Regions from separate parts of the Stenotrophomonas sp. SAU14A_NAIMI4_8 genome, predicted to be linked through region 3. Evidence: predicted binding sites of a transcription regulator. Region 3 holds the regulator's gene; each other region holds the start of a gene.
What was found. The regulator FliA, encoded in region 3, starts transcription of late flagellar genes. The targets are predictions, from matches to a motif close to TAAAGTTTNNCNNNCNNNGGCCGATAA.
Positions count from the first base shown of each region.

Region 1: the regulator FliA is predicted to act here: its motif matches at 3,250-3,276, upstream of C1930_RS19885 (GGDEF domain-containing protein).
Region 2: the regulator FliA is predicted to act here: its motif matches at 2,228-2,254, upstream of C1930_RS20665 (methyl-accepting chemotaxis protein).

Region 1 covers NZ_CP025999.1:4,421,869-4,427,003, reverse strand. Annotated here, with positions in the region: gene C1930_RS19900 (SbcC/MukB-like Walker B domain-containing protein) at 1-579, shown strand, start outside; gene C1930_RS19895 (TSUP family transporter) at 668-1,447, opposite strand; gene C1930_RS19890 (YchJ family metal-binding protein) at 1,531-1,923, shown strand; gene C1930_RS19885 (GGDEF domain-containing protein) at 1,927-3,207, opposite strand; gene egtB (ergothioneine biosynthesis protein EgtB) at 3,349-4,620, shown strand; gene egtD (L-histidine N(alpha)-methyltransferase) at 4,617-5,135, shown strand, end outside.
Region 2 covers NZ_CP025999.1:3,894,613-3,899,747, forward strand. Annotated here, with positions in the region: gene C1930_RS20665 (methyl-accepting chemotaxis protein) at 1-2,123, opposite strand, end outside; gene C1930_RS17560 (NAD(P)-dependent oxidoreductase) at 2,453-3,331, opposite strand; gene C1930_RS17565 (PA2169 family four-helix-bundle protein) at 3,506-3,958, opposite strand; gene C1930_RS17570 (hypothetical protein) at 4,167-4,538, opposite strand; gene C1930_RS17575 (Ohr family peroxiredoxin) at 4,596-5,093, opposite strand; gene C1930_RS17580 (SDR family oxidoreductase) at 5,131-5,135, opposite strand, start outside.
Region 3 covers NZ_CP025999.1:2,101,661-2,106,795, forward strand. Annotated here, with positions in the region: gene C1930_RS09695 (chemotaxis protein CheA) at 22-1,863, opposite strand; gene C1930_RS09700 (protein phosphatase CheZ) at 1,866-2,471, opposite strand; gene cheY (chemotaxis response regulator CheY) at 2,471-2,863, opposite strand; gene C1930_RS09710 (RNA polymerase sigma factor FliA) at 2,883-3,626, opposite strand; gene C1930_RS09715 (P-loop NTPase) at 3,623-4,510, opposite strand; gene flhF (flagellar biosynthesis protein FlhF) at 4,497-5,135, opposite strand, start outside.

The sequences.
Region 1 (5,135 bases), 2.2 Mb from region 3:
CAGCAGACCGAACAGCGCGAAGTGGCCGAATCGCAGTTCACCGTGCTGCGCCAGCTGGTGAACCGGCTGGGTTCGCAGGAAGGCGAGGACAAGCGCTGGCGCGAACTGGTGCTGGACGTGCGCATGCACGTGGAGTTCATCGGCGTGGAACTGGATGCCGAAACGCGCCAGCAGGTGGAAATCTACCGCAGCGGCGCCGGCAAATCCGGCGGCCAGCGGCAGAAGCTGGCCACCACCTGCCTGGCCGCAGCGCTGCGCTACCAGTTGGGCGGCGCCGACAGCCAGCTGCCCAGCTATGCCGCCGTGGTGCTCGACGAAGCCTTCGACAAGGCCGACAACGAGTTCACCGCGTTGGCCATGAACATCTTCGACAACTTCGGTTTCCAGATGGTGGTGGCCACCCCGCTGAAATCGGTGATGACGCTGGAGCCGTTCATTGGCGGCGCCTGCTTCGTCGAAATCAGCGGCCGCCACGATTCAGGCGTGCTGCTGATCGAGTACGACGAAGAAGGCAAGCGCCTGAAGCTGCCCGAGCGCAGCCGCCAGCAGGCCAGCGAGCCGGAAGAAGCCGACGCCTGATGGGTACGCCGGGCCACGCCCGGCGGCTCTCTACCGCAGAAACAGCGTGCCAACCAAGGTTGGCACCTACCGGGTCATGGCGTCGCGCTCACGCGCCGCGGAACGTGTCCCACGCCATCCGCGCGATCAACACCACCACCAGGCCCACGAACAGCTTGCGGATGAAGGGCGTGCCGCCCTTCAATGCCAGCCGCGTGCCCACCACCGAACCGATGATGTTCGCCGCCGCCATCGGCAGCGCGAACAGCCACAGGATGTTGCCGGTGGGAATGAAGAACGAGATCGCGGCCACGTTGGTGGCCAGGTTCACCACCTTCGATGCGGCCGAGGCGCGCAGGAAGTCCAGGCCGAAGAAGCGAACGAACAGGAAGATCAGGAAGCTGCCCGTGCCCGGCCCGAAGAAGCCGTCGTAGAAGCCGATGGCCGCGCCGATCGCCAGCGCGATCACCAGCTCGCGGCGGCCGATCTCCTGCGGCCGGTGCAGGGCGCCGAAGTCCTTCTTCCACAGCGTGTAGCCCAGCATCGCCACCAGCAGTACCAGCACCAGCGGGCGCACCGCGTCCTTGGGCAACAGGCTGACCGCCGTGGCACCGGCAAAGGAAAACACGAAGGCCGTGGCGGCCGCGAACAGCACCGGCTTCCACGGGAAACGCACGTTGCGCGCATAGCGCCACGCGGCCGCACCGGTGCCGAACATCGAGCTGAACTTGTTGGTGCCAAACAGCATGGCCGGTGTCTGCTGCGGCAGCACCGTGAACAGGCCGGGCAGCTGCACCAGGCCGCCGCCGCCCACGGCCGCATCGACCAGGCCGGCAATGAAGGCGATCAGCACCAGCCACCACAGTTCGGGGGGAATCAGCTCCAGCACGGCCATCAACCACAGCAGCAGGGCGCGACAGCATACGCCCATTGCCGATGGAAGCCCGCGGCGGCCCGCGCGACAATACCGGCATGAAACCCAGCCCTGCCGAAACCTGCCCCTGCGGCCTGGCCGCGCCCTACGCCGCGTGCTGCGGCCGCTACCATGCCGGTGAAGCGGCGCCCGATGCCGAGCGCCTGATGCGGTCGCGCTACAGCGCCTACGTACGCCAGCAGGCCGAGTACCTGCGCCAGACCTGGCACCCCGATACCCGTCCGGCCGAACTGTCGCTGGACGATGCGCCCGGCCAGCGTACCCATTGGCTGGGCCTGACCGTGCACGAACACACCGTCACCGGCGCCGACACCGCCGAGGTCCGCTTCACCGCCCGCTACCGCATCGGCGGCGGCAGCGCGATGAAAATGACCGAGCACAGCCGTTTCCAGCGCATCGACGGCCGCTGGTACTACCTCGACGCGGTCTGAGGCTCAGCCCGCGCGGACGGCCAGCACGCGCTGGCCGCCATGCGCGCAGACCCGGTTGCGGCCTTCTTCCTTGGCGGCATACAGGGCCTGGTCGGCTGCCTTCACCACGCCGGCCGGGCGCGGGTCCACCCGGCTGTCGGCCAGGCCGATGCTCACCGTTACCTGCACCACGGCGCCGGCGCCACCACGGCCGCGCTGCTGCTGCCCGGCGGTGTCGTCACGGCTGCGGGTGCGGCGGTCGCGCAACTGCATGCGGCTGTCCTGGATGCTCTGTCGCAGTGCTTCCACCGCTTCGACACAGGCCTGGGCGGGCCGGTCCAGGAACACCACCGCGAATTCCTCGCCGCCGTAGCGGAAGGCCCGGCCGCCATCGCCCACCCGGGCCAGCCGCGAAGCCACCAGCTTCAGCACGTCATCGCCGGTGTCGTGGCCATGGGTGTCGTTGAACTTCTTGAAGTGGTCCACATCGACCATGGCGATGCTGTAGGTGCCGGCCGCGCGCCGCAGCGTTTCGTTGAAGGCACGGCGCCCGGGCAACCCGGTCAGCTCATCGCGGAACGCCATGTGGAAGGATTCCTGCAGCGTTGCGCCCAGCAACAGCAGCAATGCCGCCACGCTCAGCGCCGGCAGCAGTGCCGGTTGCAGGTAGATGCGCGGCAGCATCCACCACAGGCACAGCAGCGCCAGCAGCATGGCCGTGTGCAGTGGCCGCGGCCGCCGCCACGCCTGCCAGCCCAGCGCCAGCGTGGCCAGCAGGAACAGCAGCGCCGGCAGCTGCGCCAGCGCGTTCCAATCGCGCGGCACCCATTCGAAATGGCGGTTGGACAGCAGGTCGTGCATGCCCTGCGGCTGTTGCGCGGCCAGCAGGATGAAGATGGCCAGCACGGTGCCGCTGGCGATCGCGCGCAGCAGCAGGTCCTGGCGGCGTCGCCCGCGCTCGGGCCACAGCGCGTGGGTGGCGAACAGCAGCGGCAGCCAGGCAGAAATGGCGTGGAAGCGCAGCGGTGTCAGCGCACTCACACGACCCTGCCGCAGGTAGTGCGCCACATCGGGGTGCAGCACGCTGAATACCGCCGCCGCCACCAGCAACAGGCACAGGGTGCGCACCTGGTTGTACATCAGCGCCAGTCCGGCGCCCAGGCAGGCCAGCAACCACGGCAGCACGCGCTGCCCGGCACGGGCCACGTCCTCGTTGCCCAAAGTGGCCCACAGCACCAGCGCAACCAGCAGGGCGGGCAGCACGAACAGGTAATGCGCAGGCTGGCGGAGCGGATGATCGGACAAGCGTGGTTCCCGCGCGGTCACGAAGCGGCCGCGGCAAAGCCGTTAGCGGCGTTGCCGCGCGCTTCTTGAATACGCAGCCTGTGAAAGCGGTGCTGGTACGCCATGACGTGGCGCTCACCCACGACGGTCGAAGCTGGCCCCATGCACAGCGCACCTGCCGCCGTCGCTGCCGCGCAGCGTGACCTTGCCCGCCAGTTCGCCCGTATCCGCGGGAGAAGCCTGCAGCTGGCCGCGCCGCTCAGCGCCGAAGACGCAATGCTGCAGAGCATGGACGATGCAAGCCCCAGCAAATGGCACCTGGCCCACACCACCTGGTTCTTCGAACGTTTCGTGCTGGCCAGCCTGCCGGGCCATGCGTGCTGGGATCCCGCCTGGGACTTCCTGTTCAACAGTTACTACAAGTCCCTGGGGCCGGCCCATGCGCGCCCCCGTCGCGGCCTGTTGTCACGGCCCTCGCTGCAGCAGGTCCGGGACTATCGCCAGCACGTGGACGAACAGGTGCTGGCACGCCTGCTCGATGGCGATCTCGGCGAGCACGCCCTGCAGCACCTGCAGCTGGGCCTGCAGCACGAACAGCAGCACCAGGAACTGCTGCTGACCGACATCAAGCACGCGTTCTGGTGCAATCCACTGCAGCCGCCCTACGATGCGTCGCTGGCGGCCGTGGCCAGCGTGCAGACGGCACAGGCCTGGATCGCACGCGAGGAAAGCATCGTGGGCATCGGCGCAGCGCCCTGGCCACGGCAGGCCGCGTTTGCCTACGACAACGAATCGCCGCCGCATCGGGTGCTGCTGCCCGCCCATGCGCTGGCCGACCGTCCCGTCAGCAACGCCGAATACCGCGCCTTCATCGAGGCCGGCGGCTATCGCGAGCCGCAGTTGTGGCTGAGCGAAGGCTGGGCGCTGTGCGAAAGCGAGGGCTGGCAGCACCCGCTGTACTGGCACGACGATCTGCAGCAGGAGTACACGCTTGGCGGCTGGCGCGCGCTCGACCCGCATGCACCGGTCTGCCATCTCAGCTATTACGAAGCCGATGCCTGTGCCCGCTGGCATGGCGCACGCCTGCCCACCGAATTCGAATGGGAAGCTGCGGCGGCGTCGCAGCCAGCGGTCGGTCACTTCGCCGACGATGACCGCCTGCATCCGTACGCGGGGCAGGGCAGCGGCCTGCGCCAGCTGTTCGGCGATGTGTGGGAATGGACCAGCAGCGCCTACGGCGCCTATCCCGGCTTCCGTCCCTTCGCCGGAAACCTGGGCGAATACAACGGCAAGTTCATGTGCGGGCAGTGGGTACTGCGCGGCGGCAGCTGCGCCACCCCGCGCGGCCATGTGCGTGCCAGCTACCGCAACTTCTTCATGCCACCGGCGCGTTGGCAGTTTTCCGGCCTGCGCCTAGCCAAGGATCTTCCATGAGTACCGTACAGGACGCGCTGCAGGCGCTGACCGATCTCACCCCCGGCCGCCAGCAGCTGCTTGCCGATGCCGTGGCCGGCCTCTCGCGGGCGCAGCGACAGCTGCCGTCCAAGTACTTCTACGATGCGCACGGCTCGCGTCTGTTCGAACGCATCACCCACACCCCCGAGTACTACCCCACGCGCACCGAACTGGCGCTGCTGGACCAGGTGCTGCCCGACATCGCGCGGCGGGTGGGCCCGCACGCGCACGTGGTCGAACTGGGCAGTGGCAGTGGCCGCAAGACCGCACGCCTGCTGGATGCACTGCACCAGCCGGTGGCCTATACCCCCATCGAGATCTCGCGCGCAGCCCTGCTGTCCAGCATCGAGCTGCTCGCCCCGGCATTGCCGCACGTGGAAATGTTGCCGGTCTGCGCCGATTTCACCCGCCCGGTGCAGGTGCCGCTGCCGACCTGCCCGGCGGCGCGGCGGCTGGTGTTCTTCCCCGGCTCGACCCTGGGCAACTTTGCCGGC
Region 2 (5,135 bases), 1.8 Mb from region 3:
CGGCCCTGCTCGCCGGCACGCGCCGCTTCCACCGCGGCGTTCAGCGCCAGGATATTGGTCTGGAAGGCGATGCCATCGATGACCGAAATGATTTCGGCAATACGCTGCGACGAGCTTTCGATCTGTTCCATGGTCTGCACCACCTGGCCGACCACCTGCCCGCCTTCGCTGGCCACGCCAGCCGCCGACGCCGCCAGGCTGTTGGCCTGCTGGGCGTGTTCGGCGTTCTGGCGCACGGTGGAGGTCAGCTCTTCCATCGACGCGGCGGTTTCTTCCAGGTTGGCCGCCTGCGTTTCGGTACGGCGCGACAGATCGTTGTTGCCCGATGCAATCTCGCCGGCGGCCAGGCGGATGCTGGCGGCCGACTGCTGGATCTGGCCGACGATCTGGGTCAGCTGCTGCACGGTGCTGTTGGCATCGTCGCGCATCACCGCGAACACACCGTGGAAATCACCCTGCATGCGCGTGCTGAGGTCGCCGGCGGCGATCGCGCGCAGCAGCGTGGACAGCGCGGCCAGGTTGTGGTCGCTCACCTGCATCATGGTGTTCAGGGTTTCCACCATGCGGCGGAAATCATGCTCGAAGCGCTGGGCATCGCCGCGCACGGCGAAATCACCGGCGGCGGCAGCGGCGGCCAGCTGCTGGATCTGATCGTTGATCGCGCCCAGGTTGTCCTTGGTGGTGGCCATGGCCGCGGTGAACACCGCCTTTTCGCCCGGCAGCGCTTCCATGTCCACGCTCAGGTCGCCCACGGCGTAGCGCTGCATCACTTCCACCAGGCGCTGGGTGACCGCATTGCTGGACGCCACCAGCTGGTTGCTGTCGGCCACCATGCGGCCGTACTCGCCCGGGAATGCCGACGCATCCATGCGGTAGCTGATCTGCCCGGCATCGTGGCGCTGCGCCATCTCGGCCTGGGCGGCCATGACCGCCTGCAGCTGGCCACGCATGGCCTGCATCGCCTCCAGCAACCGGCCCACTTCATCGTTGCTGCGCGCGGGCATGGCCGAATCCAGCTTGCCGGCGGCCACATCGCCAGCGATGCGCACGGCTTCGGCCAGCGGACGGATCGCCAGGCGGCGCAGCAGCACGTACACGCCGGCACTCAGGGTCAGCGCGGCAACCACGCCCACCAGCAGGGTCAGCCACAGCAGCTGGCGCGCTTCGGCCACGATCACTGCATGCGGCACCACCACGCCCAGGGCAAATCGCTGCGGTGCGTTGCCGATCTTCAGCGGCACGTACAGGCGCACATTGCCGGCATCGTCCGGCTCGAAGGCTTCCACGGTCTTGTCGGCGGCAATCTGCTGCAGCATGGCGCGGGTGCCGGCATCGCTGCGCGGCTTGCCGATCTCCGCCGGGTTGGCCGCGGCCAGCACCACGCCCTTGGGCGACAGCAGCTCGACCCGGCCGGCGCCCATCGGTGCCAGCGTGGCCAGGTGCTTCTGCAGGGCCGCCAGCGAGAAATCAACGGTGAACACACCCAGGAACGTGCCGTTTTCCACGATCGGCGTGCTCAGCGTGCTCATCAGCACCTGCTGGCCGCCGATGTCGTAGGCGTAGGGTTCGCTGACCTTGGGCAGCTTGTCGCGGCTGGGGCCCACGTACCAGTCGGCAGAGCCACTGGCGCTGTCGGTGTAGTCGGTCATGGGCGACTGGGTCGGCTTGCCGTCCTGCCAGGCCCAGTAGCTCATGTAGCGACCGGTGGCGTCGTGCGCCTCGGTGTTCACGAATTCGGCGTCCTTGCCATCGAAGGCATCGGCTTCCCACATGGTGCTCTTGCCCAGCCATTCCGGGTGCGCGTGCAGCTGCTCGCCGATGATGGCGGCCAGGCTGGCGCGGTCGGGCACATCGCCGCGCGCGCGCTGGGCCAGGACGGCCTCGGCCATGGCGTCGTTGCTGGCAAAGGCCGTGCCCAGGTCGGCGGCGACCTTGCGTGCCTCGGCATTGGCCTCGCTGGCCATGGTCTGGCGCGAGGCGTTGATCAGGCTGCTGCTGGCCTGGCGGTAGATCAGGAAGGCGGTCAGGCCGAAGCACAGCAGTGCGATCAGCGCGGTGCCCAGCATCAGCTTGTGGGCAATGCTGCCGGGGCGACGGGCAGCCGTAGAACGGGAAGGCGACATGGAAGGATCCGCAGGTGATTCAGGACAACCGGCACCGGTGGGGGCACCGCGCAGATGCGCGATCCCTCGCGCGGGCCACCTTCCAGAAGAAGGCGCGCACCGGGTTAACGGCCGCGCGCCGCACAGGTTGAGCCGGACCGGGCGCCGAAGCTGAACGCGCTCAGTCTCGTGGTCTGGCCAGGTGCCCGGCGCGCGCTGGGCTTCATGGCCGTCGAGCAAGCTCGACGCTACGGGGGACGCCGGAGCGCGCCCATTCGTAGAGTCGAGCTTGCTCGACTGACGCGGTGGCGCCGGCGTTCACGGCCGTCGAGCAAGCTCGACGCTACGGGTTACGGCCGGGCCATCGCGCGCGGCAACACTTCAATGCTGCCGGCGGCGTACTGCTGCAGCACTTCTTCCGGCCCGTGGCGCGGCTGCCAGCCCAGCTGCTGCTGCAGCCGGCGGCTGTCGTACACCCGGTCGATCGACGGCGGTACCGACCAGCCACGGCGGTCGAACTCAGCCAGCAGCTGCGGCGCGCGGCGCGCCAGCACCTGGCGAGTATCAACGGCCAGCTGCAGGCAATCCTCGCGCTGGAACGGGCTGGCACCGCAGGCGATGTAGCGCTGGAACACGCCACCTTCGTCCAGCAGCAGTGCGGCATGCGCGCTGGCCACATCGCGTGCGTCGATGCCCCGGTGCAGGCGGAACAGCGCCATGCGTTCGGGCGGCTCCGGGAAACAACGTCCCATGCGCAGTACCCGCACGCTGAAGCTGTCCGATGCGGCCTGCTCGACCAGTCCCTCGGCCTGCAGCTTGCTGCGGTGGTAGATGGTGCGCGGCTGCGGCTGGGTGTCTTCGTCGATCCAGCGGCAGCCGCCAGGCACCACCGCGTGGCCGTACAGCGCCGTCGTGCTGGTCAATACGAACCGCCGCACACCCGCCTGCCGCGCCAGCTGCAGCAGCTGCGCGGTCGCGTCCACGTTCACCGTCTGGAACACCGCTTCGTCCACCAGGCCCACATGCGGCGCGTGCAGGGCGGCGGTATGGATCACCGCATCCACGCCGTCCAGGGCGCGCTGCAGTGCCGTGCGGTCAGTCACGTCGGCCACGATGCGCGTGGTGGCGAACGGGCTGCGGTCCAGCCCGATCACCTCGTGCTGCGCCGCCAGCGCACCAAAGATCGCGCGGCCGATGCGGCCGGAGCTTCCGGTCAGCAGAATCTTCATGGAATCCATTCACTCGACAGCGCCCGGAACGTACCGGGATGAAGCGATTCTAGGCAGGCCGTGCGACCACGGCGAGAGCAGCGCATTCCAGTTGTGCGCGCACGCACAGAAAGGCCCCGCCATGTGGCGGGGCCCGGGTTGGCTGGTGGGGGTCAGCCAGAAACGTTCAGGCGATCAAGCGGCCTTCATTGCGTGCTTGCGGGTGCGCATCACGGCGTGGCATTCCTGCACGTCCGGCAGCCACTGGGTCACTTCCTGGCGCACGGCCGGCGGCAGGTCGTTTTCCTTCAGCACGTCCTTGAACGCGGCCAGCAGGCGGTCTTCCGACTCTTCCAGCTCGGCTACGTAGCCGTAGTTGGTATCGCCGAAGGCGGCGCGCACCTTGCCGTAGAACTGCTGCATGGAACCGACCAGGGTGCCGTGCTCGGCCGGCTTGCCGCCGGTGGCCGCCACCGCGCCGCTCAGCGAGGTCACGATGCGCGCCTTGACGCCGGCAATGCGGGTGAACAGTGCCGACAGCTCGGCATCCTTCACCTTGGTGGCCGCTTCTTCATAGAAGGATTTGCCGTCGCGAGCGATTTCGATCAGGTCGTTCAGACGGCTTTCGATGGTGGACTGGGTGCTCATGGCGTGGCTCCGTTTCGGATCTGCGGGAAGGGGCAGCGGTGCATGACCGTTGCCGTGCGCAGCCACAGTGATCGAACGCGTGTGCGGTGCAGGTGAGCAGCGATTGATGCGGGAATCACGCTGTAGAACCGGCGCTGACTGCTTCACGCGGCGTTGCAGCGGCTTCACGTGATTGCAGCAATTGCAGTGTTCCAGCACGGGAAAACGCCTACTTCGGCGCGTCTTCATTCGCACGCGCGCTTAACAGCGCCTGCGCACGCGGTGACAACACGCATCCCTGCGCCTGCAATCGCGCAATGGCCCCCCGCGTGCGGCCCAGAACTCCGGTATTGGCAATGAAGGTGAATGCGCTTCCTTCAAATGCCAGCACGATGTTCTGCGTACTGCGCCAGTTCCGGTAGTCCACTTCGGCAATCGCGCTGTAGGGCCGCTCATGGCGGCGCAGCACGCGGTATTCCACACGGTCCGCGTGCAGGATCAGGCGCGGGTTCAGGCTGTTGTGCGCCAGCGCAAACCATGGCAGCGCGCGCAGTCCCAGGAACGCAGCTTCCAAGGTGACGGTAAGGGACGCAGTGTGCATGGCCCATTATCGCAGCCGCGAGCCTGATCACCAGGCAACCATGGCAGGGCGCAGCGTTCATCCCACGCTGACCCGCACCACGTGACTGATGCCGCGATGGAACATCTTGGCGTACGGACACACGCGTTCGGTATTGCGCACCAGTTCCGCCGCCAGCGTGGCGTCCATGCCCGGCAGGCACACCACGATCTCGGCGGACAGCAGATACAGGCCATCCACCGGGTCACGGGCAAAGGTCACCCCCACCTCGACGCTGGGCTGGTCCAGCACCAGGCCGGCCCGCGCGGCAACCAGCACCATGGCGCCGTGGAAGCAGCCGGCGTAACCGGCCGCCAGCAGCTGTTCGGGATTGGTGCCACCGCCGGGACCGCCCAGTTCAGGGGGCAGGCGCAGATCGACGGCCAGCGCACCATCATCGGAACGCACCACGCCCGAGGCGCGACCGTGCCCGGCCTGGCCGCCCTGAACCCGCACGCGGCCGGTGTAGAGGGGGCGCACCTCATCGCCGTGATAGCGATCGAGCACACTGGACGGCGGCGGCTTCAGGCCATTCATCGGCAGACCTGGACGTCCAGCAGCACTGACGGCAGGGTCATG
Region 3 (5,135 bases):
CCGGGCAGCGCCCGGCCGGGTTCATCTCAGCCCGTCCACGTCCAGGATCAGGGCCATGCGGCCATCGCCGATCAGCGTTGCCCCGGCGTAGCCGCGCAGGCCGCGCAGCGCCTTCGGCAGCGGCTTGATCACCACTTCCTCGCGGCCGCGCACCTGGTCCACCACCAGCCCGAAACGGGCCTCGCCGGCCTGCAGCACCACGATGGTCAGTAGGCTGGAGGCGGCCGGGGTGACATCCAGCCACTGCCGCAGGTCGATCAGTGGCAGGGTGTGCGAGCGGCGGTCGAGCACGGCGCGGCCATCGAACCAGCCCAGCGAGGTGCGCGGTGCATGCAGCACTTCCATCACGCGGGCCAGGGGCAGGGCGTAGACATCCTCGCCGGCCTGCACCAGCAGGGTCGGCAGGATGGCCAGGGTGAGCGGCACGCGGATCAGGAAGCGGCTGCCACGACCCAGTTCGGACTGGATCTGGATCTGCCCGCTCAGTTCGCGGATGCGCGACTGCACCACGTCCATGCCCACGCCGCGGCCGGAAATATCGGTGACCTGCTGCTTGGTGGAGAACCCGGGCAGGAACACCAGGTGCAGGCATTCCTCGCTGCTCAGGCGGGCGGCGGCTTCCGGGTCGATCAGGCCCTTCTCGCGCGCCTTGGCGCGCAGCTTTTCCGGGTCGATGCCGGCGCCGTCGTCCTGCACTTCAATGCTGACGTAGTCGCCTTCCTGCTGTGCCGACAGGCGCACATGGCCCATGCGCGGCTTGCCCTGTGCTTCGCGCAGGTCCGGCATTTCCACGCCATGGTCGATGGCGTTGCGCACCAGGTGCACCAGCGGATCGGCCAGCGCTTCCACCAGGTTGCGGTCCAGCTCGGTTTCGGCGCCGATCAGTTCCAGATCGACTTCCTTCTTCAGCGAACGGGCCACATCGCGGGCCACCTTCGGGAAGCGCGAGAACACCTTGCCGACCGGCTGCATGCGGGTGCGCATGACCGCCGACTGCAGGCGCGCGGTGGCGATATCCAGGGTGGACACGGCACGGTCCAGCTCTTCATCGCGCAGGCGGGTGCGCAGCGTCTTCAGGCGGTTTCGTGACAGCACCAGTTCGCCGATAAGGTTGACGATGGCGTCCAGGCGCTTGGTGTCCACGCGCACGGTGTGTTCGGCCTCGGCCAGCGGCTTGGCCGCGGCGGGCTTGGCCGGCGCAGCGGCAGGGGTCGCCGTCGGGCGCGTCGCCGGCGTGGGGGCCGGCGCTGCAGCCACCGGCTTGCTGCCGGGTGCGGCGCCGCCATGCAGCTGGTCCAGCAACGCTTCGAATTCGTCTTCGCTGATCAGGCCATCGTCGGCCTTCTTCGCCGGGGCCACGGCCGTGGGCGCGCCGCCGCCGTGCAACTGGTCCAGCAGCGCTTCGAACTCATCGTCGGTGATCAGGTCGCTGCCGCCGGCAGCCGGTGCCGCGGCCGCGCTGGCACTGGTCGCGGGTGCGGCGCCGCCATGCACGTCGAACTGGGCGATCAGTTCCGGCGGTGCGTAACCCGGCTCGGTGCCGGATGAAACGGCGTCGAGCATGGACTGCAGGTAATCCAGCGACTGCTGCGCCGCGTCGAAGTGGTGCGATTGCAGCACGGCCTGGCCGGCACGGGCCGAACCCAGTGCTTCTTCGGCGGCGTGGCACAGCTCGACCATGGCGGTGATGCCGAGGAAGCCGGCGCCGCCCTTCAGCGTGTGGTAGCCGCGGAACACGGCATTGAGCTGTTCGCTGTCCTGCGGTGCCTGTTCCAGCGACACCAGCTGTTCGCCCAGGCGATCGAGGATCTCCTGTGCTTCGATGATGAAATCGGCAGTGATGTCGTCGGCAACCGCGCTCATGCTTACAGCCCCAGGTCCGACAACAGATCGTCGGCGTCGTTCTGCGAGACCGCGTGGCGGTCCAGTCCCTTCAGTGCCGGCCCGGCCAGTTCCGGGTCGGTGCGATGCTGTTCCGGCGGCAGGCCGAGCGCGCCGAAGCCTTCGTGCACGCGGCGGACGATGCCGACCACGCGACGGATGATCTGCCCGGTCAGGTCCTGGTAGCTCTGGGTCAGGGCGATCTCGGTCAGGTTGTGGCGGATGCGCTCCAGCTGCACGTCCTGGCCCGGCTGCAGGCCATCGGCGCGCAGCTGTTCGGTCAGGGCGCGGCATTCTTCGGCCAGGTCCAGGGTACGGTGGGTGGCCTGTTCGGTCATGGCCACCACGTGGTCCAGGCGCGCGCAGGCGTCGTCCAGCTCGCCGGCTTCGTCGGGCACGGTCGGCAGCTCGCCCAGGGCCTGGCCCAGTTCGCGGGCCAGCCGCGAAAGGCCGCTCATCATCGGCTGGGTGCGCGCGGCCACCAGACTGTCGATGCGCTGGCGCCAGGCGCTCTCGTCGCCCGCTTCCAGTGCATCCAGTGCTTCCTGCAGGCGCAGGGCCAGGGCGCTCTTGTCGACCGTGGTATCCATCAGGCGCTGGCCGCCAGGCGTTCGAAGATCTTGCCCAGCTTCTCTTCCAGCGTCTGCGCGGTGAACGGCTTGATGATGTAGCCGTTCACCCCGTTCTGTGCCGCTTCGATGATCTGCTCGCGCTTGGCTTCGGCGGTGACCATCAGTACCGGCAGGGTCTTCAGCTTGGCGTCGGCGCGGATGGCCTTGAGCAGTTCGATGCCGGTCATGACGGGCATGTTCCAGTCGGTCACCACGAAATCGAAGGGCTGGCTCTGCAGCAGTGACAACGCAGCATGCCCGTCCTCGGCTTCGGCGGTATTGGTGAAGCCCAGATCGCCCAGCAGGTTCTTGACGATGCGACGCATGGTCGAAAAGTCGTCAACGATCAGGATGCGCATGTTCTTGTTCAAAGCAGAGTTCCTTTGTTGTTCAATTCTCGAGGCCGGCGTCGGCCGCCTCGAAGACTTTCAGTCGGCCACGCAGGCGCAGCACTGCCTGGCCATGGATCTGGCAGACCCGCGATTCGCTCACGCCGAGCACCGCGCCGATCTCTTTCAGGTTCAGTTCCTGCTCGTAGTAGAGCGAGAGCACCAGCTGTTCGCGTTCGGGCAGGTGGCCGATGGCCTTGCCCAGTTCGCGCCCGAATTCGCCGCGCTCCAGCACCTGCTGCGGGGTGGGGCCGCCCTGGGCGATGGTGTCCAGCTCGCCCTGGTCTTCGATGCGCGATTCCAGGCTCAGCACCTGGCCGCGCGAGGCGTCTTCCATCAGGCGCAGGTAGTCGGGCAGTGGCATTTCCATGGCCGCGGCCACTTCGGTGGCGCTGGCGGCACGGCCGCTGCTCTGTTCCAGGCGCCGGATGGTGGCGGCGGCATCGCGGGCGCGGCGGTGCACCGAGCGCGGTACCCAGTCGCCGCGGCGGATCTCGTCGATCATCGAGCCGCGGATGCGGATCGAGGCATAGGTTTCAAACGAAGCGCCCTGGTCGGCGTCGTAGCTACGCGAGGCCTCGATCAAGCCCATCATGCCGGCCTGGATCAGGTCGTCCACTTCCACGCTGGCCGGCAGGCGCGCGGCCAGGTGGTGGGCGATGCGCCGCACCAGGTCCGAGTGCTGCACGATCACGTCGGTGGCCGAGGCGCGCTGCACCTCTTTGTACTGGGCTGCGCCTTTCATGCGGTCACCCCGCGCTGCTTCAGGATGCGTTCCAGGAAGAATTCAACGCCGCCGCGCGGCTCGGTCGGGGCCTGCCAGCGCGCGGTGCGGCGGGCGATCTCGGTGATCGCCAGCGCGGCCGGACTGGACGGGTAGGCCTTCACCACCGGCTGCTGGCGCTGCACCGACAGGCGCAGCCAGTCATCCTGCGGCACGCAGCCCAGGTAGTTCAGCGAGACATCGGCCAGGAACTTCTCGCAGACGCGGGTCAGCTTTTCATACAGCACGCGGCCTTCGTTGGGGTCGCGCACCATGTTGGCCACCACCTGGATGCGGTCCACGCCACGTTCGCGCGACAGCACCTTGATCAGCGCGTAGGCGTCGGTGATCGAGGCCGGCTCATCGCAGACCACCACCACGGTGTCCTGCGCGGCCTGGCAGAAGGTCAGCACGCCGTCGTTGATGCCGGCGGCGGTGTCCACCACCATGATGTCGAGCTCGCGTTCCAGTTCGGAGAACACGTTGACCAGGCCCACGTGCTCTGCCGGGGCCAGTTCGGCCATGTGCCGGCGGCCCGACGCGGCCGGCACCACCAGCACGCCGTTGGGGCCTTCGATGATCACATCGTCCAGCGAGCAGCGGCCGGCCACCAGGTCGGCCAGGGTGAAGGTCGGGTTCAGGCCCAGGATCACGTCGATGTTGGCCAGGCCCAGGTCGGCGTCCAGCAACAGGGTGCGCTTGCCCATGCCCGCCAGCGCCACGGCCAGATTGGCCGACACGTTGGTCTTGCCCACGCCGCCCTTGCCGCCGGTCACCGCAATGGTGCGCACAGGGCCCAGCGGCTCGCTGCGGGTGGCCGTCAGCGGGAAGGTGGTGGTCAGCTTGGCGTACTCACGCGACGGCATGGTTCAACTCCGGGTTGCAGGGCATATCGGCCGCTCGGCGCAAATCTTCAAGGCGAAGTACAAGATTGGCTGCAGATGCACGGTGCAGGTCGTCCGGCACGTCCTGGCCGTCGGTCACCCAGGTGATCGGCAGCTGGTGGTCCACGGCCACCGACAGGGCGTTGCCGAAGCGGCCGGTCTCGTCCAGCTTGCTCAGCACCAGGCCCTGCAGGTTGGCCGCGCCGAAGCGGCGGACCACCTCGTCCATGTCGCCGAAGCTGGTGTTGGCCGGCAGCACCAGCAGGGTGCGCACCTGGCGGGCGGCGCGCAGCCACTGCAGCTGGGCGGCCAGCGCGCGGTCGCGCGGGCCCAGGCCGGCGGTGTCGATCAGCACCAGCTTGTAGTCCTTCAGGCGTTCCAGCAGCTGGTCCAGGTCGGTGCCGCTGTTGGCTTCGTGCACCGCGATGCCGAGCTGGCGGCCGTAGCCGTACAGCTGTTCACGGGCACCCACGCGCAGGGTGTCGGTGGTGACCAGGGCCACATCGCGGGCGGCGTGGCTTTCGGCGAAGCGCGAGGCCAGCTTGGCGATGGTGGTGGTCTTGCCGGCGCCGGTGGGGCCGACCAGGGCGATCACACCGCCTTCTTC